DNA from 3 places in the Pseudarthrobacter sp. 902506025 genome. Region 2 is predicted to be linked to each of the others. Evidence: predicted binding sites of a transcription regulator. Region 2 holds the regulator's gene; each other region holds the start of a gene.
The links. The regulator HrcA, encoded in region 2, represses chaperone genes, less so after heat shock. The targets are predictions, from matches to a motif close to TTNGCACTCGNNNNNNNCGAGTGCNAA.
Positions count from the first base shown of each region.

Region 1: a site for HrcA is predicted at 5,180-5,206, ahead of groES (co-chaperone GroES). Genes of this name have one in related genera too.
Region 3: a site for HrcA is predicted at 3,317-3,343, ahead of AB0280_RS06610 (Hsp20/alpha crystallin family protein). Genes of this name have one in related genera too.

Region 1 is NZ_JBFBKW010000003.1:320,151-327,346, forward strand. Features, by position in the region: gene AB0280_RS08670 (DUF389 domain-containing protein) at 1-742, shown strand, start outside; gene AB0280_RS08675 (ATP-dependent DNA ligase) at 753-2,276, opposite strand; gene AB0280_RS08680 (dihydrofolate reductase family protein) at 2,347-2,949, shown strand; gene groL (chaperonin GroEL) at 3,040-4,650, opposite strand; gene groES (co-chaperone GroES) at 4,730-5,023, opposite strand; gene AB0280_RS08695 (hypothetical protein) at 5,279-5,659, opposite strand; gene AB0280_RS08700 (class I SAM-dependent methyltransferase) at 5,714-6,952, shown strand; gene AB0280_RS08705 (shikimate 5-dehydrogenase) at 6,959-7,196, opposite strand, start outside.
Region 2 is NZ_JBFBKW010000001.1:713,246-720,441, forward strand. Features, by position in the region: gene ybeY (rRNA maturation RNase YbeY) at 1-441, opposite strand, end outside; gene AB0280_RS03210 (PhoH family protein) at 438-1,526, opposite strand; gene AB0280_RS03215 (GerMN domain-containing protein) at 1,969-2,886, shown strand; gene AB0280_RS03220 (16S rRNA (uracil(1498)-N(3))-methyltransferase) at 2,879-3,652, opposite strand; gene dnaJ (molecular chaperone DnaJ) at 3,655-4,782, opposite strand; gene hrcA (heat-inducible transcriptional repressor HrcA) at 4,871-5,884, opposite strand; gene AB0280_RS03235 (DUF3097 domain-containing protein) at 6,056-6,907, shown strand; gene AB0280_RS03240 (DUF4870 domain-containing protein) at 7,027-7,196, shown strand, end outside.
Region 3 is NZ_JBFBKW010000002.1:592,177-599,372, reverse strand. Features, by position in the region: gene AB0280_RS06625 (alkaline phosphatase D family protein) at 1-774, shown strand, start outside; gene AB0280_RS06620 (histidine phosphatase family protein) at 932-1,735, shown strand; gene AB0280_RS06615 (NAD(P)H-hydrate dehydratase) at 1,719-2,648, shown strand; gene AB0280_RS06610 (Hsp20/alpha crystallin family protein) at 2,820-3,242, opposite strand; gene AB0280_RS06605 (FAD-dependent monooxygenase) at 3,865-5,502, opposite strand; gene AB0280_RS06600 (hypothetical protein) at 5,515-6,078, opposite strand; gene AB0280_RS06595 (S9 family peptidase) at 6,214-7,196, shown strand, end outside.

The DNA.
Region 1 (7,196 bases), on a different contig from region 2:
ACCGGAATTTGTGCTGTCCAGGAATGCGGACCGGGCAGAGCGGGACGCCCCCGGGGATGGCGCCGACGCGGTGATCTGGGATGACGTCACCCGCCAATCCGGCGAAGACTCCCGGCTGACGTGGAACTTCCTCGCGTTCCTGGTGCTGGCCACGCAGCTCGCGGGGATCGGCATCGTGACCGATTCCCCCATCGCCATCGTGGGCGCCATGGCGGTGGGCCCTGAGTTCGGACCGCTGGCCGCGCTGGCGGTTTCGATCGCCACCCGGAAGTGGAGGCTTGGCCGCCGGGCTGCAGTCGCCCTGGCCGTGGGCTTCCCGGTTGCCATGCTGCTGGCGGCACTGACGGCGTGGCTGTCGATCCCGCTTGGCCTCTTCCCGCGGGATGCCCTGGACAAGGGATCCGCCGTCGAGTTCATCTACCATCCCGGCCCGTATTCGTTGATCGTGGCCCTCCTGGCCGGAATCGCCGGAATGCTTTCCATCATCGGCCGCCGGTCCGCAGCACTGATCGGCGTCTTCATCTCCGTGACAACCGTACCGGCGGCCGGATACGTGGCGGTGGCCTTGGTGCTGGGCGAATACCAAAAAGCGGCTGGCTCCGCCCTCCAACTGCTGCTCAACCTCGTGGGTATCGTGGTGGCTGCCCTCGCGGTACTGCTCTTCTACCGGGTGGTCGCACGGCGGCTGCCCGACGGGGTGGCACGCAGCCTGAAGCGCCAGCGGACCGGAACAGGCCGCTGACCGCTCGCCTCTAGGAGCGCAGCAGGGCGCGCAGGGCCTGGATGGTATCCGCTTCCGCCGGGGCCTTGTCGTCCCGGTAGCGCTTGACGCGAGCGAACCTCAAGGCGATCCCGCCCGGGTAGCGCGGCGACTGCTGCACGCCGTCGATGGCTATTTCGACGACCGTGACCGGTTCAACCCAAACAGTGCCTGCCGTGCGCCGCACCTCAAGCTCCTGGAACCGCTCCGTCTGCCAGCGCAGCAGTTCATCAGTGAGGCCTTTGAACGTCTTGCCCACCATCACGTAGCCGCCGGGTTCGCCGAACTCCCCGGTGGGGTCAAGGGCACCCAGGTGCAGGTTGGAGAGCATTCCCGTGCGGCGTCCGGAGCCCCATTCGCAGGCGAGCACCACCAGGTCATACGTGTGGACCGGTTTCACCTTCACCCAGTTGGATCCACGCCTCCCGGCGGCGTAGGTCGATTCGATCGCCTTCACCACCACGCCCTCGTGGCCCGCGGCGAGTGCATCCCGCGACACCCGTTCGGCAACGGCCGGATCCGCCGTGACCTCCCCGGGAATCCGGTGTGCCGGTGCAATGCGTTCCAGGACGTCGATGCGGGTGGACAGCGGTTCATCCAGCAGGTCACGTCCGTCAATGTGGAGCACATCGAAAAACCAGGGATGGAGCAGCGTTTCGCGGACTGCATCGGCGCCGAAGCGGGACATCGTTTCCTGGAAGGGCCGCGGGGCGCCGTCCTCATCCAGGGCGAGCGTTTCGCCGTCGAGGATCACGTCCTGCACGGGCAGCCCGCGGACCAGGTCAACCACCTCGGGCAGCCGGTGCGTCACCTCCGCGAGGTTCCGGGTGAAGATGCGTACCTCGCTGCCCGACCGGTGCACCTGGATGCGGGCGCCGTCGAGCTTGAATTCCACCGAGGCCTCCCCCGTCGCTTCCAGGGCGGCACCCGCGCTGCCGGCGGTGGCCGCGAGCATGGGCTGCACCGGGCGGCCCACCACCAGGCCGACGGCGTCAAGCTCGGCCGGGGTGCCGGTGAGCGCCAGGAGGGCGGTTCCTCCGAGGTCCCCGGAAAGCATTGCCGCGCGCCGTACCGCCTCGACGGACCTGTCTGCGGCGCGGGCAATGGCATCCGTCAGGACTCCTTCCAGGGCGCCGGTGCGCAGTTCCCCGAGCAGCACGCCGGCGATGAACGACTGCTCCGACGCGGTGGCCGCTCCCATCAGCGTCCCGAGGATGGAGGCCCGCCCCGCACCCGACCCGCTGCCCGCCGTTGCCAGGAGCCGGTCCAGCGCGGCATCAAAATCCGCCACGGTGAGGCTTGGCTCCGCGGCGGGTTCTTCCTTGGCCGCCGCCACGGCGCTCCAACCGACGCCAACCCGGCCCTGACGGGGCTTGGCACTGAGCAAACCCACCGCCGTCGGGATCTCAGCAGGTTCCAGCCGGCGCAGGAGGTGGGCCAAAGCATCCACTTTCGCGAGCCGGGACCGGGTCGATGCGACGGTTTTCGTGGTGTCCACGAGCTCAAGGAGCAGCATGGCACCATCCTGCCACGGGCCCCGGACAGGGACACTGGACAGAGCCCCGGCGCGGGTCCACAATGTGCGCGTGGGGATCATCGTGGCGAACCTGTTCATCACCCTCGACGGCGTGTACCAGGCGCCGGGCGGCCGTGAAGAAGACCCCGAAGGCGGATTCGCGTTCGGCGGCTGGCAGGCGCCGGTGTCCGACGACGAGGCCGGCGCGTCGATAGCGGACGAGATCGGCCGGATGGATGCACTCCTCCTCGGCCGGAAGACCTATGACATCTTTGCGTCCTACTGGCCGCATCAGTCCGGTGACATAGCCGATGCCCTGAACCGGGTCCCCAAGTTCGTTGTCTCCGGCACGCTGGCGGACCCGGACTGGGCCGGCACCACCGTCCTGCCGGATGCCGCGGCCGCCGGCGGCCTCCGGGACGGGTACGGGCAGCTGCACATGTTCGGCAGCGGGATGCTGATCCGTACCCTCCTGGCTGCCAATGTGCTGGACCGCCTCCACCTCTGGCTGTACCCGGTGGTCCTGGGCCAGGGCAAGCGCCTGTTCGATGAGGGAACGGTTCCCTCCACTTTCACGCTGGCCGAGCAGGCCCGCAGTTTTCCCAAGGGTGCGGTGTCGCTGGTGTACGAGCGTGCCGGAGAAGTTGAGACGCGGGAGATGGACGCCGGCTAAGCGCCCACCGCCCCAGAAGCAGCAACGCAAAAGGCTGGCCCGGCAGATGCCGGACCAGCCTTTTCAGCGGTAAGCCGCCAGGGCGCAGCGTTAGTGGCTGTGGCCTGCGTGCTCGTCCTCTTCGGCCGGCTTCTCCACGACCAGGGTCTCGGTGGTGAGAACCAGGGCGGCGATGGAGGCCGCGTTACGGAGGGCTGCACGGGTGACCTTGACGGGGTCGATGACGCCCGCGGCAATCAGGTCCTCGTACTCACCTGACTTGGCGTTGAAGCCGTTGTTGGTCTCAAGGTCGGCAACCTTGGAGGTGACAACGTAGCCATCGAAGCCGGCGTTCTGCGCGATCCAGCGCAGCGGCTGCACCAGTGCGCGGCGGACGATGCCCACGGCTGCGGCGGCGTCGCCTTCGAGGGCCTTGACGGAAGCGTCCTCATCCAGTGCCTTGAGGGCGTGGATCAGGGCGGAGCCGCCGCCGGCAACGATGCCTTCTTCGAGGGCAGCGCGGGTGGAGGACACAGCGTCCTCGATGCGGTGCTTCTTTTCCTTGAGCTCAACCTCGGTGGCAGCGCCGACCTTGATGACTCCGATGCCGCCGGCAAGCTTAGCCAGGCGTTCCTGGAGCTTTTCGCGGTCCCAGTCGGAATCGGTGCGGGTCAGCTCGGCGCGCAGCTGGGCAACGCGTGCAGCGACGTCCTCGGCAGAACCGGCGCCGTCCACGATGGTGGTGTTGTCCTTGGTGACCGTGATGCGACGGGCGGTACCCAGCACCTCCAGGCCCACGGAGTCCAGGCTGAGGCCCAGTTCCGGGGAGACGACCTGCGCACCGGTGAGGGTGGCGATGTCCTGCAGCATGGCCTTGCGGCGGTCGCCGAAGCCGGGAGCCTTGACGGCTACGACATTCAGGGTGCCGCGGATGCGGTTGACGATCAGCGTGGACAGGGCCTCGCCCTCAACGTCCTCGGCGATGATGAACAGCGGCTTGGAACTCTGCAGCGCCTTTTCGAGCAGCGGCAGGAATTCCTGGATCGAGGAGATCTTGCCCTGGTTGATCAGGATGAGTGCGTCCTCGAGGACTGCTTCCTGGCGCTCCGCGTCGGTGACGAAGTACGGGGACAGGTAGCCCTTGTCGAACTGCATGCCCTCGGTGAGGACCAGTTCGGTCTGGGTGGTGGAGGACTCTTCGATGGTGATGACACCATCCTTGCCCACCTTGCCGAAGGCCTCGGCGAGCAGTTCGCCGATTTCGTCGCTCTGCGCCGAGATGGCGGCAACGTTGGCTACCTGGGTGCCTTCGACCGGGCGGGCGTTCTCCAGCAGGCGGGCGGCCACGGCCTCAACCGCAACCTCGATGCCGCGCTTGATCTGGCCGGGGGCAGCGCCGGCTGCAACGTTGCGCAGGCCTTCCTTGACCAGCGCCTGTGCCAGGACCGTGGCGGTGGTGGTGCCGTCGCCGGCAACATCGTTGGTCTTGGTGGCTACTTCCTTGGCCAGCTGTGCGCCAAGGTTCTCGTAGGGGTCGTCCAGCTCGACTTCGCGGGCGATGGTGACGCCGTCGTTCGTGATGGTGGGGGCACCCCACTTCTTGTCCAGGACGACGTTGCGGCCGCGGGGGCCGAGCGTCACCTTGACGGTGTTCGCGAGCTTGTCGATGCCGGCCTCAAGGGACCGGCGGGCAGCGTCGTTAAACGCAAGCTGCTTTGCCATGGTTTTGTCCTTTCAAAGACAGAAACCCCGCGCTGCCGGCCAGCGTGAGCATGGCCGGCAGCACGGGGATCCGGAAGAGTTACTTGACGACGATTGCCAGGACGTCGCGGGCGGACAGCACGAGGTACTCGGTGCCGCCGGTCTTGACTTCGGTTCCGCCGTACTTGGAGTAGATGACGACGTCGCCAACGGCTACGTCAACGGGAACGCGGTTGCCATCTTCGAAGCGGCCGGGGCCTACTGCGACAACTTCGCCTTCCTGCGGCTTCTCCTGTGCGGAGTCCGGGATGACCAGGCCGGAAGCCGTGGTCTGCTCGGCTTCGAGCGGGCGGACAACAATACGATCCTCAAGAGGCTTAATAGAGACCGACACTCGGACCTCTCCTTTTCGTCAGCAAATTCGTGGACTGGAAAGCTTCCCGCCGTAGCTGGCAAACCGTCGTCGCGGTGCCGGCAGCAGCCTGGCTGGCAGCTCTTCATGTGTTAGCACCCTCCTAGGGAGAGTGCTAATGAAGACTCTATGTATGAGTTAGCACTCGGTCAAGGTGAGTGCCAACGTTTCGTCGTGGGCGTACAGCCCGGGGTGGACGACGGCGGGTGGCCGGGGACGCGAAAGGAAGCCCTGTCCCTACCGGCCCAGGTCGTCGAAGTCCACGTCCTCGCCGCCCTCCGTGTCGCCGCCGCCCTGCGTCCGTCCCCGGAAGAGCACCCAGCCGGACACCGCTGCGGCGAGCAGCGCAGCAACGAGGAAGAAGATGCTCCCGGCCCGCGCGCCGTCGTACAGCCCGCGGATGTCCCGGGCCTCCTGGGTGTTGTCCTGGACGTCGTTGCCGCCCACCGAGTAAACGGTGGCGTTGAACGTATCGAGCAGGAAGATGATCACCAGCAGCGCGATGCAGACCACGGCCACGACGGCGGCGGCGATCAGCACAGGACGGGCGAACCTGGCCGGATGGCGGTCCCCGGACTCGTGGTCGCCGGTCTCGCGGGGGGCTGCGCTCTCATCCATGGATTCAACACTATCCGCATCCCGGCCACGCGCTCCTCCACTAGGCTGGAACCCATGGCTCACGCTCCCCAGGACCAGATTGCACAGGACCAGATCGCACCATTGCTGACCCCCGAAGGCTGGGAGTTGCTGGCGTCCCTGGGCCCCTACCGGGACGAGGACTCGTTCGAGCTGAACTCCGCGCTCCGGAAAGCCGGACACCCCGCCGGGCTCGTGTCCGCCGTCCTGACGCAGTCACGGCTGCGCACCAAGGCAGAGGGGAAATTCGGGGAGTTCGCCCGGCAGATGCTGTTCACCCAGGCGGGCCTGGAGCAGGCCACGCGCCTCAACGTCGCCGCCCACCACGCCCAGCGGTTCGCTGCCGCGGGGATCAGCCGCGTGGCGGACCTGGGGTGCGGCCTCGGCGCCGATTCCCTGGCGCTGGCCTCCCTGGACATCAATGTCACCGCCGTCGAAATGGACGAAACCACGGCGGCGTGCGCCACGGTGAACCTCATCCCGTTCCCCAACGCCACAGTGGTGCATGCGGATGCGGAATCGCTTCCGCTGGACGGGGTGGATGGCGTCTGGCTGGACCCTGCCCGGCGGGTCACCTCCACTTCCGGCACCAAGCGGATCTGGGACCCCGAGGCATTCTCCCCGCCGTTGTCCTTCGTGGAATCACTGGCCGCCCGGGGCAAGGCAGTGGGCGTGAAGATGGGACCGGGCATGCCGCATGAATCCGTGCCCGCGGGCTGCGAGGCGCAGTGGGTCTCGGTGGCCGGTGACGTCACCGAGGTGACCCTGTGGTTCAACGCCGTGCGCCGGCCTGGAGTCCGCCGCGCCGCGTTGGTCCTGGGGCCGAAGGCTCCGGCGGAGCTGACCAGCCCGGAGGATTTCGGCGACGGCCCGTCAGCGCCGGTGGGACCGGTGGAGGGATACCTGTACGAACCCGACGGCGCCGTGATCCGCGCCGGACTGGTGGCGGACGTCGCACTGCAGCTCGGTGGCCACCTGGTGGACGAACACATTGCCTACATCTGCGCTCCCGAACTCCTGGCCACCCCGTTCGCCCGGGCCTACAAGGTCCTGCAGGTCATGCCCTACAACGTGAAGGCGCTCAAGGCCTGGGTGAAACAGGAGGGCATCACCGTGCTGGACATCAAGAAGCGCGGCACCGCCGTCACCCCCGAAGAGCTGCGGAAACAGCTGCTGCCCGGCGGAAAGAACGCCAGGAAGGGCGGCAAAACGGCCACCCTGGTCCTGACGCGCATCGGTGAGGACCGGGTGGCCATCGTGGTGGAACCCGCCTAGCTGCCCCTACTGGGCGCGCATGAACTCCTCGGCGGCCCGCACCTGGTCCGGGGTGGGCCGGACGCCCGTATAGAGGACAAACTGCTCCAGTGCCTGGATGGTGGCCACCTCAGCCCCCGTGATCACCGGCTTGCCGGCGGCACGGGCCGCCTTGATGAGGGGGGTTTCGGCGGGCAGCGCCACCACGTCGAACACCAGACGGGCCGCGTTGATGGCCTCCGCCGGGAAAGCCACAGTGTCCGCT
Region 2 (7,196 bases):
GGTGAAGCCGGACAGGAGTTCCCGCTGGAGCCCGAACATCTCCGCCTTCTCTTCCGGTTCGGCATGGTCGTAGCCCAGCAGGTGAAGGATCCCATGCGTGGTGAGCAGCAGCATCTCGTCCTGCAGCGAGTGGCCCGCGTTCCGGGCCTGCACCGTGGCCACCTGCGGGCAAATGGCAATGTCGCCCAGCATGCCCTGGGGTGTGGGCCGGTCAGGGGTCCCTGGAGTCAGCTCGTCCATGGGAACCGAGAGCACGTCCGTGGCTCCCGGTTCGTCCATCAGCTCGATGTGCAGCTTCTCCATGGCCGGTTCATCCACCAGGAGGATGGAGAGTTCAGCCTGCGGATGGATGTAGAGCTGCTCAAAAATGTACCGCGACAGGGCCACGAGCCCGGACTCATCCACCTGGACGCCGGACTCGTTGTTCACCTCGATGCTCACGCGTGTTCCCCCCGTTTTTCGCGGCTTGCTGAATGTTTGACGCGGTTCCGCTGGGCTTCATCCCAGATGCTGTAGGCGTTGACGATGTCGCCAACAAGCCTGTGCCGCACAACGTCGGCGGCATCCAGGACAGAGAAGTTGACGCCCTCGATGCCCTGCAGGATTTCTTCGACGATCCGCAGCCCGGAACGCGTTCCGAAGGGCAGGTCCACCTGGGTGACGTCTCCGGTGACCACCATCCTGGATCCGAAACCGAGCCGGGTGAGGAACATCTTCATCTGTTCCGGCGTGGTGTTCTGGGCCTCGTCAAGGATGATGAAGGCGTCGTTGAGGGTGCGGCCGCGCATGTAGGCGAGGGGCGCCACCTCGATGGTGCCGGCCGCCATGAGCCGCGGGATGGATTCCGGGTCCATCATGTCGTGCAGGGCGTCGTACAGCGGGCGCAGGTAGGGATCGATCTTGTCGCTGAGCGTGCCGGGCAGGAACCCGAGCCGCTCCCCCGCCTCCACCGCAGGGCGCGTCAGGATGATCCGGCTGACCTCTTTCTGCTGCAGTGCCTGGACGGCTTTCGCCATGGCGAGATAGGTCTTGCCGGTGCCGGCCGGGCCGATGCCAAAGATGACCGTGTTGGCATCGATGGCGTCAACGTAGTTCTTTTGGTTCAGCGTCTTGGGCCTGATGGTCCTGCCGCGGCTGGAGAGGATGTCGTGGGTGAGCACATCCACGGGATTCTGGAGTGACTGGGTGCGCAGGAGGGCAACCAGCTGCTGCAGCACCGCGGGCGTGATGACTGTGCCCCGGGCCACCAGGCCACGGACTTCCTGGAGGAGCCGCATGATGCGGGGAACGTCACTGACGGGGCCGCTGATGGACAGTTCGTTGCCGCGGGCATGGAAGTTGACGTCCGGGAACTGCTCTTCGATGAACCGCAGCGCCTCGTCATGGCTGCCGAGCGACTGAACCATTTGGTCGGAGTTCTCAAAGAGGACTACTTCGGTCCGGATGCCAGGCAGGGAGTGCGGGAATTCCCCCGGACTGCCGTCGCCCGTGTTGAGCCGGCGCTTACCATTTGCTGATTCAGTCATGGTGCTGGCCCGCAGGCCCGTGGTCCCCTCGAAGATCGACATCATTTGTTTGCTTCGGCTGATGCCGGCGCCCCTTGCACGGTGCTCCTTGCCCAGCGATCCCTTTATCTTACGCCAGCACCCGCCCTGACCGGGCACTGGAACGCATACCAGGCCGGTCACCCGGCTGCCCGCGGCACCGGCCCTTCAGCCAGGGAAGTGGACCCGCAAACGGGTAAGAATGCAGCGTTAGGTATCAACTTCATATCGGCCTCATATCGTTCCCGTTGCAGTTGCGGCCGGGGAGGCCAAAGAGCGGCTGGAGGCACCCTCCCCTGTGCAATGCTGGAAATCCAGCGTCTGCTGGAACGCCAGGCCGCCAGGGGGATCGGCCCGCCACGCCAGGAAAGGACTAGGCAGGACAGTGCCGGAAACCTCTGTGCCCGAACGGGCAGGACGACCGATGGGCCGAGTGCGCCCTGCCGTCCTCGCAGGAATCCTGGTGCTCGTTCCCGCCCTTGCAGCCTGCACCGCCGAGAACGGACCAACGCCCTCCGCCACCTCCGCCTCAGTCCCGGCCACAGGCGGCACCATGCCGGACGCGCCGGCCACCAGCGCCCCACTGGAAACCACCCAGTCCTCCAATAAGGCCCCGGTGTACTGGATTGGCCGCAGCGGCGGGAACATCTTCCTCTACCGTGAGTTCCGGGACGTTCCGGAACAGGAGAACCCGGTGACACGGGCACTCCGCGCCATGATGTCGGAGAAGCCGCTGGACCCCGACTTCTTTACGCCCTGGCAGAACCCGGACAAACTTGCCACCTCCATCTCGGGCAAGGACATCATCACGGTCGACGTCTCGGCCGACGCCTTCAACAGCAACCTCGACGCCGACATGGCCGCCCGCGCCATCCAACAGCTGATCTACACGGCGACCGCCGCCGCTGCCAGTTCGGGCCTGATCGACACAGGGCAGCAGGTCCGGGTGCGGATCCTCGTGGACGGCCACACGGACTATGTCGCGTTCGGAAAAGTCCAGCTGGGCGCACTGATGACCCGGGCAGCCGGGCTGGTGGCGCCGGTGTGGATCATTGATCCGCAGGAAAGCACCGAGGTACCTGCCGGCAGCGTAAAGATCACCGGCCGCAGCACGTCGCCGGGAGCAAAGCTCCGCTGGCAGATCCTGCAGTCCGGGGACGGCGGCAGCAAGGCCCCGTTCCTGACCGGTGAAACCACGGCCGGCGCCGGGCAGGGGCAGGCGGGCGTCTTTACGCTGGCACTGACCTTGCCGGCCGGCGACTATGAGCTCCGGGTGGCGCAGGCAGGGTCCGGCGGGGAGCCGGACCGCAACGAGGACACCAGGTCCTTCAAGGTCAGGTAGCCGTCCACCGGCCGAGGATGTCGCTTGCAAGCACGACGGCGGCAGGCCCGGCCGTGGAGGACCGCAGGACGTGGTGCCCCAACAGGGCGGTCACAGCGCCTTTGTCGCAGAGTTTCGTTACTTCCCGCGGGCTGATTCCGCCTTCCGGGCCGACGATCAGCAGGACTTCCCGGATTCCGTCGTGCCCACTCCCCTGCCACGCTTCCAGGACGGTCCGTAGCGGACGCACGGCATCTTCGTGGAGGATGACGGCCAGGTCTGCACCCTCCACGGCGGCGGAAAGCCCGGCAGTATCGACGGCGGCCCGGACCTCGGGGATCCAGGCGCGCCGCGCCTGCTTGGCGGCGGCGGCCACGGTGGACTCCCACTTGGCGTGGGCGCGGGCGGCCCTGTCACCTTTCCAGCGCACGATGGACCGCTCCGACTGCCAGGGTATGACGGCATCGATGCCCAGCTCGGTGGCCGTTTCAATGGCCAGTTCGTCGCGGTCGCCCTTGGCCAGGGCCTGAACCAGCACCAGACGGACGTCCGGCCTGTCTTCCATTGCCAGTGCGCCGCACTCCACTTCAAGTCCCGTGGGCGCGGCGGAGGCGACCTTGCCGCTCATGCGCGCGCCGGCGCCGTCGACAATGTCCACGGCCTCGCCCGGAGACAGGCGTTTGACGGTGACTGCATGCCGGGCCTCCGCCCCTTCGAGGACAAAGAGCTGGCCGGGCACCATGCCCGCCAGTGAACCGGCGGAGGTGAAGAAGACGGGGTTGCTCACCGCTACAGGTTACCGAGCCGGTCCCGGAGCTTGGCGAACATGCCGCCGCTGGCGGCGAGCTTGCCCTCGGTGATCTGTTCGCCGCGGAGCTTGGCGAGCTGCCGGAGGAGGTCCTCCTGTGCCGGGTCGAGCTTGGCCGGAGTGTCCACCTGGAGGTGGACCTTCAGGTCCCCGCGGCCGTATCCCCGCAGGTGCGTGACACCCAGGCCACGCAGGGTGATGATCTCGCCGGACTGTGTTCCGGGCTTGACGTCGATGTCCTGGGTACCGTCGAACGTTTCCAGGCTGACGTCCGTGCCCAGTGCAGCCGCCGTCATGGGGATGTGCAGGGTGGCGTGGAGGTCATCGCCTTCCCGCACGTAGGTGGCGTCATTGTTGACGCGGATTTCCACGTACAGGTCACCGGTCGGTCCGCCTGCAGGTCCGGCTTCGCCCTGCCCGGCGAGCTGGATCCGGGTTCCGGTGGCCACACCAGCGGGAACCTTGATGGTCAGCGACCGCCGGCTGCGGATACGGCCCTGGCCGCTGCACTCGTTACAGGGATCCTTGATGACCGTGCCGAAACCTTCGCAGGTGCCGCAGGGGGCGGCCGTCATGACCTGGCCCAGGATGGAACGCACGGCCCGCTGGACCTGGCCGCTGCCGCCGCAGATGTCGCAGCGCTCGGGGTGGGTGCCGGGCCGGCAGCAGGATCCGTCACAGGTGGGGCAGACCACGGCAGTATCCACTTCGAGCTTCTTGTTCACGCCGAACACGGCGTCGCGAAGGTCGATCCGGACGCTGATAAGGGCGTCCTGGCCGCGGCGGACGCGGGAAGCCGGGCCGGAGGTGCCACCGGCGCCGAAGAAGGTGTCGAAGATGTCCTGGAAAGCGAAGCCCTGGCCCGCGTAACCGGCACCGCCGAAGCCGTTGTCCGTGCCGTTCTCGTTGCCTGTGGTGTCGTAGATCCTCCGCTTTTGGGGGTCGGAAAGGACCTCGTAGGCGTGAGTTACTGCCTTGAAGCGTTCTGAAGCGTCCGCACCGGGGTTTACATCCGGGTGAAGGCTGCGGGCCAGTTTGCGGTAGGCCTTTTTGATCTCTTCGCCCGTAGCTTCGGGTGAGACTCCAAGGACGTCATAGTGGCTGCTCAAAGTTCGTATCTCTTCCTTGTTGTACTGCGTTCAGTTTGGGCGGCCCCGCTCTGTGTTCCGGTCCGGAAAAGGCTCCGGCGGCGAAGAGTCAGGGCCCCAAAATCCTGGAAAGGTAGCGGGCCACAGCCCTGACGGCGGCCATGGTGGTGGGATAGTCCATCCTGGTTGGGCCGAGGATCCCTACCTTCGCGGCGCTGTCCGGGCCGTAGCCGGTGGCCACCACGGAGGCTTCGGCAAGGCCGTCATAAGGGTTTTCCCTTCCGATACTGACAGCCACTCCCCGGTGGTCCTGGGCCATTTCGCTCAACAGCCGCAGCATCACCACCTGTTCCTCCAGTGCCTCGAGCACGGGGCCGATGCTGAGGGGGAAATCCACGTTGGACCTGGCCAGGTTCGCCGTTCCGGCCATGACCATCCGGTCCTCCCTGGTGTTTTGCGCCAGCCCCTCGAGGCCAAGTGCCAGGGCGTGCGCGGCCTGGCGCTGGCCGTGCGCGGTGCCGGCCACGACGGCGGGGAGCGCCTTGGCCAGCTGGCTGAGCGGAGTTCCGGCCAGTGCGGCAAGGAAGCGGGTGCGGAGCGCGGCCAGGGCGTCGTCGCCAAGGTCCTGGCCGACGTCGATGACCCGCTGCTCCACCTTGCCGCTGTTCGCAATCAGCACCACCAGCACCTTGCGGGGGGCCAGGAGCACGAACTCGATGTGGCGCACCAGTGCCTTGCTGAGGTGCGGATACTGGACCACAGCCACCTGGTTGGTCAGCTGCGACAGCAGCCGGACGGTGCGGTCCAGGGCGTCGTCGAGGTCGTCTGCGCCTTCCAGGAGGGACTGGATGGCCCGGCGCTCCGCTGCCGACAGGGGCTTGACTGCCGAGATCTGGTCGACAAAGAGCCGGTAGCCCTTGTCCGTGGGAATCCGGCCTGCACTGGTGTGCGGGGCCGTGATCAATCCCTCGTCTTCAAGGGCCGCCATGTCATTGCGGATGGTTGCGCTGGAAACGCCAAGATGATGCCGTTCGACCAATGCCTTTGACCCGACCGGTTCGCGGGAGTGGACGTAGTCCTCCACGATGGCCCGCAGCACTTCCAGTTTGCGTGGCTCGCTCACTCTCCACCTCCATCCATGGTCCGGGGCGCATACCCCGCCAGGTGCCACCAGTGTTAGCACTCGACATGCCTAAGTGCTAACAGTCTATTATGCCTCGGCCCGTTGTTAGCATTGGTACCGCTCCGGGCGAAATTCCGGTGCGGAGGACCTAGCGCTAGGCGGATTGAATCCATGGATTACCAAAACTGGGGGCCCCGCGGCATTTCCGCCCCGGCCAAGGCGGAATTGCCCGAGGTGCCGGTGGAGCGGGGCATGGTGCTCGAGGATGTCCAGTCGGGCTGGGTAGGCGCCGTCACCCGGGTGGAAAAGTCCGGCGGCATGCACGTCGTGGCGCTGGAGGACCGCCGAGGGAAGTCCCGGTCCTTCAAGCTCGGCTTCGGTTTCCTCCTTGAGGGCCGCCCCATCCGGCTGATGCCTCCCGCCGCCCGGCCGGCAGCCTCCGGCCCCGCCGCCGGCAGGACAGCCTCAGGCTCCGTCCGGGTCGCCGGCCAGCGGGCCCAGGTCGCCAAGGCAAGCCGAATCTGGGTGGAAGGCAAGCACGACGCCGAACTGGTGGAAAAGGTCTGGGGAGACGACCTTCGGGTGGAAGGCATCGTCGTCGAACCCCTGCACGGCATTGACGACCTCACCGCTGCAGTTGCCGCCTTCAAACCGGGGCCGGGCCGTCGCCTCGGCGTGCTCGTTGACCACCTCGTCCCTGACTCCAAAGAGTCCCGGATAGCCGACGCCGTCATGGCATCCCCCGGCGCGGCCGGAAATGTCCTGATCGTGGGCCATCCCTATGTGGACGTCTGGCAGGCAATCCGGCCCGCGGTCCTCGGGATCGACAAATGGCCTGCCGTGCCGCGCGGACAGGATTGGAAGACTGGAATTCTGAAGGCCTTTGGCTGGCCGCACGCCACCAAGGAGGACATCGGGCTGGGGTGGCAGAAACTGCTGGGCGCGGTCCGTACCTATGCGGACCTGGAAGCGTCGCTGCTGGGGCGGGTTGAGGAAGTCATCGACTTCCTCACCGTCCCCTGAAGGCCGGGCCCCGGCCCGGGAGCCAGTATTCTTGGTAGTGCAGCGCCTTTTCCGAAGGCCGCTGCACACCGCGCCCGTACATGAAGTCAGCACCACTTGCACCTCCGAAGGAACAGACTGTGGCAGAAAACGCACGTGATCACAGGGACGGCCAGGGCCGTTCCGAGTACCATGGCGTCCCCGCCAATGCGCTGCCGCTCACGGCCAGCGAAGACCGCCAATGGGCCACGCTCGCGCATTTCGGCGGGATACTGGGGTGCGTCCCCTCGCTGCTGATCTACCTGATCTT
Region 3 (7,196 bases), on a different contig from region 2:
GACGTCAACACCCTCGCCGCCCGCGGCCGGCAGGCCTGGCAGGAGAACATGCCCATCGCGGACAGTTCGGCCCTTTGGCGCCCGGGAACATTCGACGACGCCGGCACCTACCAGCCGGCCCGCATCTACCGGAAGATCTCCCGCGGCCCGCAGCTGGACATCTTCTGCCTGGACATGCGCACCTACAAGTCCCCCAACACCGACGGCAAGGAACCCTACGCCACCGCCATCCTGGGCCAGGAGCAGGTGGACTGGCTGGTCAGCGAGGTCTCCAAGTCCAAGGCCACCTGGAAGGTGATCGCCAACGACCTCCCGCTGGGAGTGGTGGTCCCGGACGGCCCGGTGAACCAGGAGAGCCTGTCCAACCGCGACGCCGGAGCCCCCCTGGGCCGTGAGCTGGGGATCGCCGGGGTGCTGAGTGCCTTCAAGCGCAACGGCGTGAAGAACACGGTGTGGCTCACCGCGGACGTGCACTACTGCGCCGCCCACCACTACTCCCCCGAACGGGCCGCCTTCACCGACTTCGACCCGTTCTGGGAGTTCGTGGCCGGCCCCATCGCCGCGGGATCATTCGGCCCCAACTCCATGGACGGCACGTTTGGCCCCGAGGTGGTGTTCTCCAAGACCGGACGCTTTGCCGGCGAGTCCCCGCGCGACGGCGAGAACCAGTTCTTCGGGCACGTCCAGCTCGGTGAGGACAACAGCTTCACCGTGAGCCTCCGCAACGCCAACGGCGGCACGGTGTTCTCCAAGGTCCTGACGCCCGAGCGGTAACGCCGGTTCCATCCCGTTCTGTTGCGATGGCGACGGCGGCGCGCGCACCCACGGTGCCCTGCCGCCGTCGCCCGTTATTTTCCGCCGCCCCCTGGGTACGCCGTTGGTAGTGTTCCTGAATTCGGCACGGCATGAGGCACGGTTTTGCACGGCGAGGATGGGTGGTTTTGTGAACGGTGGATCTTCGAACGACGACGGCCTGACGGAAGCGGTCCAGGAGGCCGGGGCGGTGGAACTGCTGCTGATCCGGCATGGCGAGAGCGAAGGCAACGTTGCGGCCACCGAGGCGCGCGAGGCTGGCGTGGAGGTCATCCAGGTTCCCGCCCGGGACGCGGACGTGGACCTGTCCGGAACAGGCAGGGACCAGGCCGAGGCGCTGGGCACCGCGCTGGGACGGATTGCCGGGGAGTTCCGCCCGGACGCAGTGGTTTCCTCCCCCTATGCGCGTGCCCGGCAGACGGCCGAGATTGCGGTGGAAACCGCCGGCTGGCCGTTGGAGGTGCGCATCGACGAGCGGCTCCGCGACCGCGAGCTCGGCATCCTGGACCGGCTCACCCGGCTGGGCGTCGAGAACCGCTACCCCGAGGAATCCGAGCGCCGGGAATGGCTGGGCAAGCTGTACTACCGGCCGCCGGGAGGGGAATCCTGGGCCGACGTAGCGCTGCGGCTGCGGTCGGTGCTGGCGGAACTGAACAACCTGGGCACCGGCCACCGGGTGATGCTGGTGTGCCACGACGCCGTGATCATGCTGTTCCGGTATGTCCTCGAAGGACTCAGCGAAAAGGAACTGCTGGACCTCGCGGCCACGGAAGCCATCCTTAACGCCTCGATCACCCGGTTCGTCCGGCCCTCAGGGGTGGGCCCGTGGACGCTGGAAAGCTTCAACGTGGCCGACCACCTGGCGGAGCAGGGCGTCACTGTCACCGAGCACGCGGGAGACACCAGTGTCCGGCCGCGGTGACTCCTCCGGCGCCACACTGGTAGCGCCGTCACTCCTGCGCGAATGGCCGCTGCCGGCGCCGGGCGCGGACAAGTACTCCCGCGGGTCCGTGCTGGTGGTGGGCGGCGCCCGGGCCACTCCCGGTGCTGCGCTGCTGGCCGGGGTTTCGGCCCTGCGCGCGGGGGCCGGGAAGCTCACACTGGCGGTGGCGGAATCGGTGGCCGTGCAGCTGGGGGTTGCCTTGCCGGAGTGCGGCGCCATTGGCCTGCCGGAAACTCCGGGGGGATCCGTCAAGCCGGAGCTGGCGCCGATAGCCTCCTACCTGGACCGGGCGGACGCCGTGCTGGTGGGGCCGGGGCTGGATGATCCGGACATGGCCCGCGGACTGCTCGAGGCGCTGCTGGAACGCGAGGCAGGCCGTGACGGAGCCTCCGATCCGGACGGCACGGAACGGCCCGCCGTCGTCCTCGATGCCTACGCACTGGGCGCCCTGGTGCAGCTCGAGGATCAGCTGGACCCCTGGCGCGGCCGGCTGATCCTCACCCCGAACCCCACCGAAGCCGGCATCCTGCTGGGACGGGACGTGGCGGACCTCGAAAAGGACCTCGCCGAGATCTCCGCCCGGTACGGCGCCGTGGTCAGCTGCCAGGGACTGATCGCCCGGCCGCCCGGCCCGGACCCGGACGAACCCGAACTCTGGAAGATCACCACAGGCTACGGCGGCCTGGGGACCTCCGGCAGCGGCGACGTCCTGGCAGGGGCGATTGCCGGGCTCCGGGCCCGCGGAACCACCGGCGCCCAGGCGGCCTGCTGGGGTACCCACCTGCACGCAGCGGCAGCGGACCGGCTGGCCAGCAGGCTGGGGCCGCTGGGATTCCTGGCCCGCGAACTCGCCGATGAACTGCCCGCCCTGATGCTGGAGCTCAGCGCCTGACGCAAGTCCCCGGACGCGTGGATGGCCCCCGGCCGAAGCCGGGGGCCACCGTGGCGGGAGGTTAAGGCCTACGCTGCCGGTGCGCTGTCTGGCGCTGTGGCGTGCACAGAATGGCGATTCGCCCCAAAAAGGCAGTCAACAGATGTGCCCGCCTCCCGGTCCTGTGTGGAACTAAGCGGCGATTTCCTGCTTTGCCCCCTTCGTTTCGATCTCGATCTTGCGCGGCTTGGCCTTTTCGGCGACCGGGATGCGCAGCGTCAGGACACCTGCGTCGTAGCTGGCCTTGACATGTTCGGTGTCCAGGGTGTCGCCAAGGATCAGCTGGCGGCTGAAGACGCCGCGCGGCCGTTCAGAGGCGACCAGCTCGATGTCCTTGCCCGCCGGGTCCGGGCGTTCGGCCCGCACCGTCAGGACATTCCGTTCAACATCCAGGTCCACCGAGTCCACCGAAACACCGGGCAAATCGAAGGCCACGACGAATTCCTGGTCCTCGCGCCATGCATCCATCGGCATCGCCGCCGGGCGTGCAGCCGTGCCGAGGACCTGCTGGGCCAGCCTGTCCAGCTCGCGGAACGGATCGGTTCGCATCAACATGGCTTCCCTCCTCGTAAGAGATGGTCCAACACAGTTTCCGTATCAGCCGATCTGTAGTGGCTGATATAGATTTTTTAGCACTGGAGGAGTAAGTCTGCAAGAGTTTGCGGCAGCGGATTCCGGTGGTTTTCCGGCCCTTGCCCAGGCACGGAAAAGGGGCCTTCCACCTGCGCATACGCAGCCGGCGGAAGCCCCCTTCCAAGGTTTGCGGTCAGTCCCTGGTGGGGTCCGGACGGAGCGGAGCGGGGCCCGGGTCCGGGACGGGCAGCGGCCCCGGTGACGGTGGTGCGGGGAACGGGTTCGGGGACGGCGGGCCGGGCGGGCGCGGCTGGGTGGGGTCCGGGGACGTGGGCTCCGGGCCAGGTTCGGGCGGAAACGGCTCTGGTTCGTGCACTGGCGGGATGGTCATGGAACTTCCCCTCTCACACTGGGCGGATCATACTGGCAAATCACGCATTGGGCGGACCTGCCTTGAACTGACCAGACTACGCTTGCCATCCCCCCGCAAACCACCCTCCCCCTCCCCCGGGTTGCTCCATCAGCTTTGGTTCCTAAACGCCGGTTTAGGAGCCATAAGTGATGGAGCATTACGACGGCGGGACATTACCAAGGTGGATCGCGCTCAGCCGGGTGCGGCACCGACCAGCCGAAGCCACGACCCAAGCTCGCCAGGGTCGGCCTCACCGCAGCGGTAGCCGACGTACCCGTCCGGGCGGACCGCCACCATGCCCCGCCCAGGGTGGCTGGTGAGCCGGTGGACGTGGACCAGTGGCGAACCGGGACCCGCAGGGAAAGCGGGCCCGGCACCCAGTGTGCCCGGCGCGGCGTCGCGCTCGAACAACAGGTGGATGCCCGGCACCGCGGTCAGGTCGTGAAGACGGGCCACCCGTCCGCCCACGGAAGCGGGCCCGTCCGGCAGCCGCTCCCCAGGCCTCGGCCATCCGCCGGCCCCGGGCATACGGTCTCGTGATATCGCACTGCCGCGGTAGTTCACGAACGGCTGGGCCAGCAACCTGATGCCCTTGGAAGTGAGCCACCGCCGGCGCAGCAGCAGCGGCAGCACCGGCGCGAAGACGGGCAGGGCGCTCCGGACCAGCCGGGCCACCGGATGCGGCGAGGCTTCGCCGAAGAAGATCACGTGCGTCAGCGCCAGTACGCGCCGGGCCGCCAGCCGCCGCTCCTGCCCGTAGCTGTCCAGCAGTTCCGGGAGCGGCGTACCTGCGGACGAGGCGAAGCCCAGCTTCCAGCCGAGGTTGAGGGCATCCAGGATGCCGTTGTTCATGCCCTGGCCGCCGGCGGGTGAGTGGGCGTGCGCGGAATCACCGGCCAGGAAGACAGGACTGGCGCCGAAGGTGCTGGCAATCCGGTGCTGCAGCGGAATCTGCGCCGACCAGCGCACCTCGCTGACCGCAGCACCCAGGCCGGATCCACCCAGTCCCGATTCCCCCACCAGCCGGGCCACCTCCTCTGCGGGAACGGGCGGACCCAGCTGGCCGAACCGGGCTCCCGGCGCCGGGGCTGCCGGACGGGTTGCCAGCATTCGCCAGGTGGCACCCTCGCCCGGCGCGAACAGGAAGACCAGCCCGGCGGCGCCGACGGCCACGTGCAGCAACCCCTCGTCGAGGGAGCCATCAAGTTCAAGGTCGGCCATGACCGCTTCCACCCCGTACGGGCCCCCGCGCCACTGCGCACCGGTCAGGCCCCGGACAGTGCTGGACTGCCCGTCGCAGCCGGCCAGGAACCGGGACACGTGGTGCTCCGCCAGGTTGCGCCCCAGGCCGCCGGCGCGATGCAGCTCCGCGCGCACCAGGCTTTGCGTGGACGCCAGGGCTGGCTCCCGCTCGAACCCGTGGAACTCCACGCCCCAGTCCACGTGGATCCCCCGGGCCTGAAGCGCCAGGCAGAGGACGTCCTCGACGTCGGCCTGCCGGACCAGGGTGAGGTGTGGGAAGGCCGTGTCCGGGAGGTCCGCGTGGCCCAGCCGGGCTTCGACAACGTGCCGGCCCAGGTGGATGCGTGCCTCGGGAGTGGTATCGGCGCGGTTGAGCAGCTCATCGGTCACCCCCAGCGGGCGCAGGCCCTCGAGCGCCCTGGCGTGCAGCATCATGGCGCGGGACGGACGCGCCCTGTTCGCGCGCCGATCCACCACCCGCACTGTTGCGCCGTGGGCGTGGGCCTGGAGGGCAGTGGTGAGTCCGGCGGGACCAGCGCCCCCCACCAGGACGTCGCTGTCCGCCGTCGTACCTTGACCGGGTGGCATGGGCGGCGGATGTTAGTTGGGGTTGAGGAGCCGCCACCAGGCGTGGTCCGCCTGGGCAGCGGCCGGCATCGCGGCGGGATTGGCGAGCACCTCGTCGCGGCGCAGTCCGGGAAGCACCTTGTAGCTGATGGACCCGGGGACGCTGACCAGTTCCAGGACGCGCCACAGGGCTGCGGCGTACTTGCGGGCGCGTTCGGGACCGTCCCATTCGTACAGCCCGCGGTAGGCGCCGAAGGTGTCGTGGGCGCACCAAAGCTTGGAGACAAACCCCGGGAACCCCACAAAGAGCGGGGTGTTCATCAGGCTCTCCGCCTCGAACAGGCGGTGCGCCCTGCCGCGGACCAGCCGGAGGGTGAAGGCCACCACCAGGACGCAGGGCTCGGCGGGCCGGCGGTCGACGGCGGTCTCCCGGTAGACCCGCGCGGTGCTTCCGTCGGCGAACCGCAGCACCCTGCCAACATTGTGTTTCGGAAGATGGACCTGCCGGCGGACCAGCATGGCACAGGACGCCGCCACGCAGCGGGCCACCGCCAGCCATGCCTGGGCCCGGGGAGCGGGTCCGGATTCCACGGTCATGGTGCCTCCTGTCCTCGCAACGCCCTTCCAGCCTGCCGGGCCGCGGGGCAGGCACCCAGAGTCTTTCGCCCCTTTCGGCTCCCCCGGTAGCGAACGCCCTGCGGGGTTGCCGGAGGGGGTCTATATATTGAATCCATGACCTCCACTTCCCTGCAGGATTCCACCGGTACTGCGATCCCGGCGCTCCCGGTTGCCAAGAAGATCCCCACCGAGCGCACCCACCACGGGGAGACGTTCGTGGACAACTACGAGTGGCTGCGGGACAAGGAGTCGCCGGAGGTAGTGGAGCATCTCCGGGCCGAAAACGCCTACCAGGAAGCCGTCACGGCGCACCAGGAACCGCTCCGCGAGGCCATCTTCCAGGAGATCAAGGGCCGCACCCAGGAAACCGACCTGTCCGTCCCGCACCGCAAGGACGGCTGGTGGTACTTCAGCCGTTCCGCGGAGGGCAAGGAGTACGGCATCCACTGCCGGGTGAAGGCGCAGGACACCGGAGACAAAGTGGCCGACTGGACTCCGCCGGCAGTGGAGGCAGGGGTAGGGATTCCCGGCGAAGAGATCCTCCTCGATGGCAACGTGGAGGCCGAGGGCAAGCCGTTCTTCTCCGTGGGCGGTACCGCCGTCACGATTGACGGCAACCTGTACGCCTACGCGGTGGACAACTCCGGCGATGAGCGGTTCACCTTACGGATCAAGGACCTCCGCACCGGCGAACTGCTGCCGGATGTCATCGAGAACATCTTCTACGGGGTTGCCTTCTCCCCGGACGGCACCCGCCTGTTCTACACCGTGGTGGACGAGTCCTGGCGCCCCTACCAGGTGAAGGCGCACGTCCTGGGCACCCCGGTGTCCGACGACGTGGTGGTGTACCAGGAGGACGACGCCGCCATGTGGCTGGGCTTCGAGCTGTCCGCGGACCTGCGCTACCTGGTGCTGGGCATCGGCTGCTCGGAGTACAGCGAAACCCGGCTGCTGCGTTTCGACGATCCCACTGCCGCCGTCACCACTGTCATTTCGCGCAACGAACGCGTCCTGTACGAGGCCGAGCCCTTCCTGCTCGACGGGCAGGAAAAGATCCTGCTCACGCACAACCGCGGCGCCATCAACTCCATGGTCTC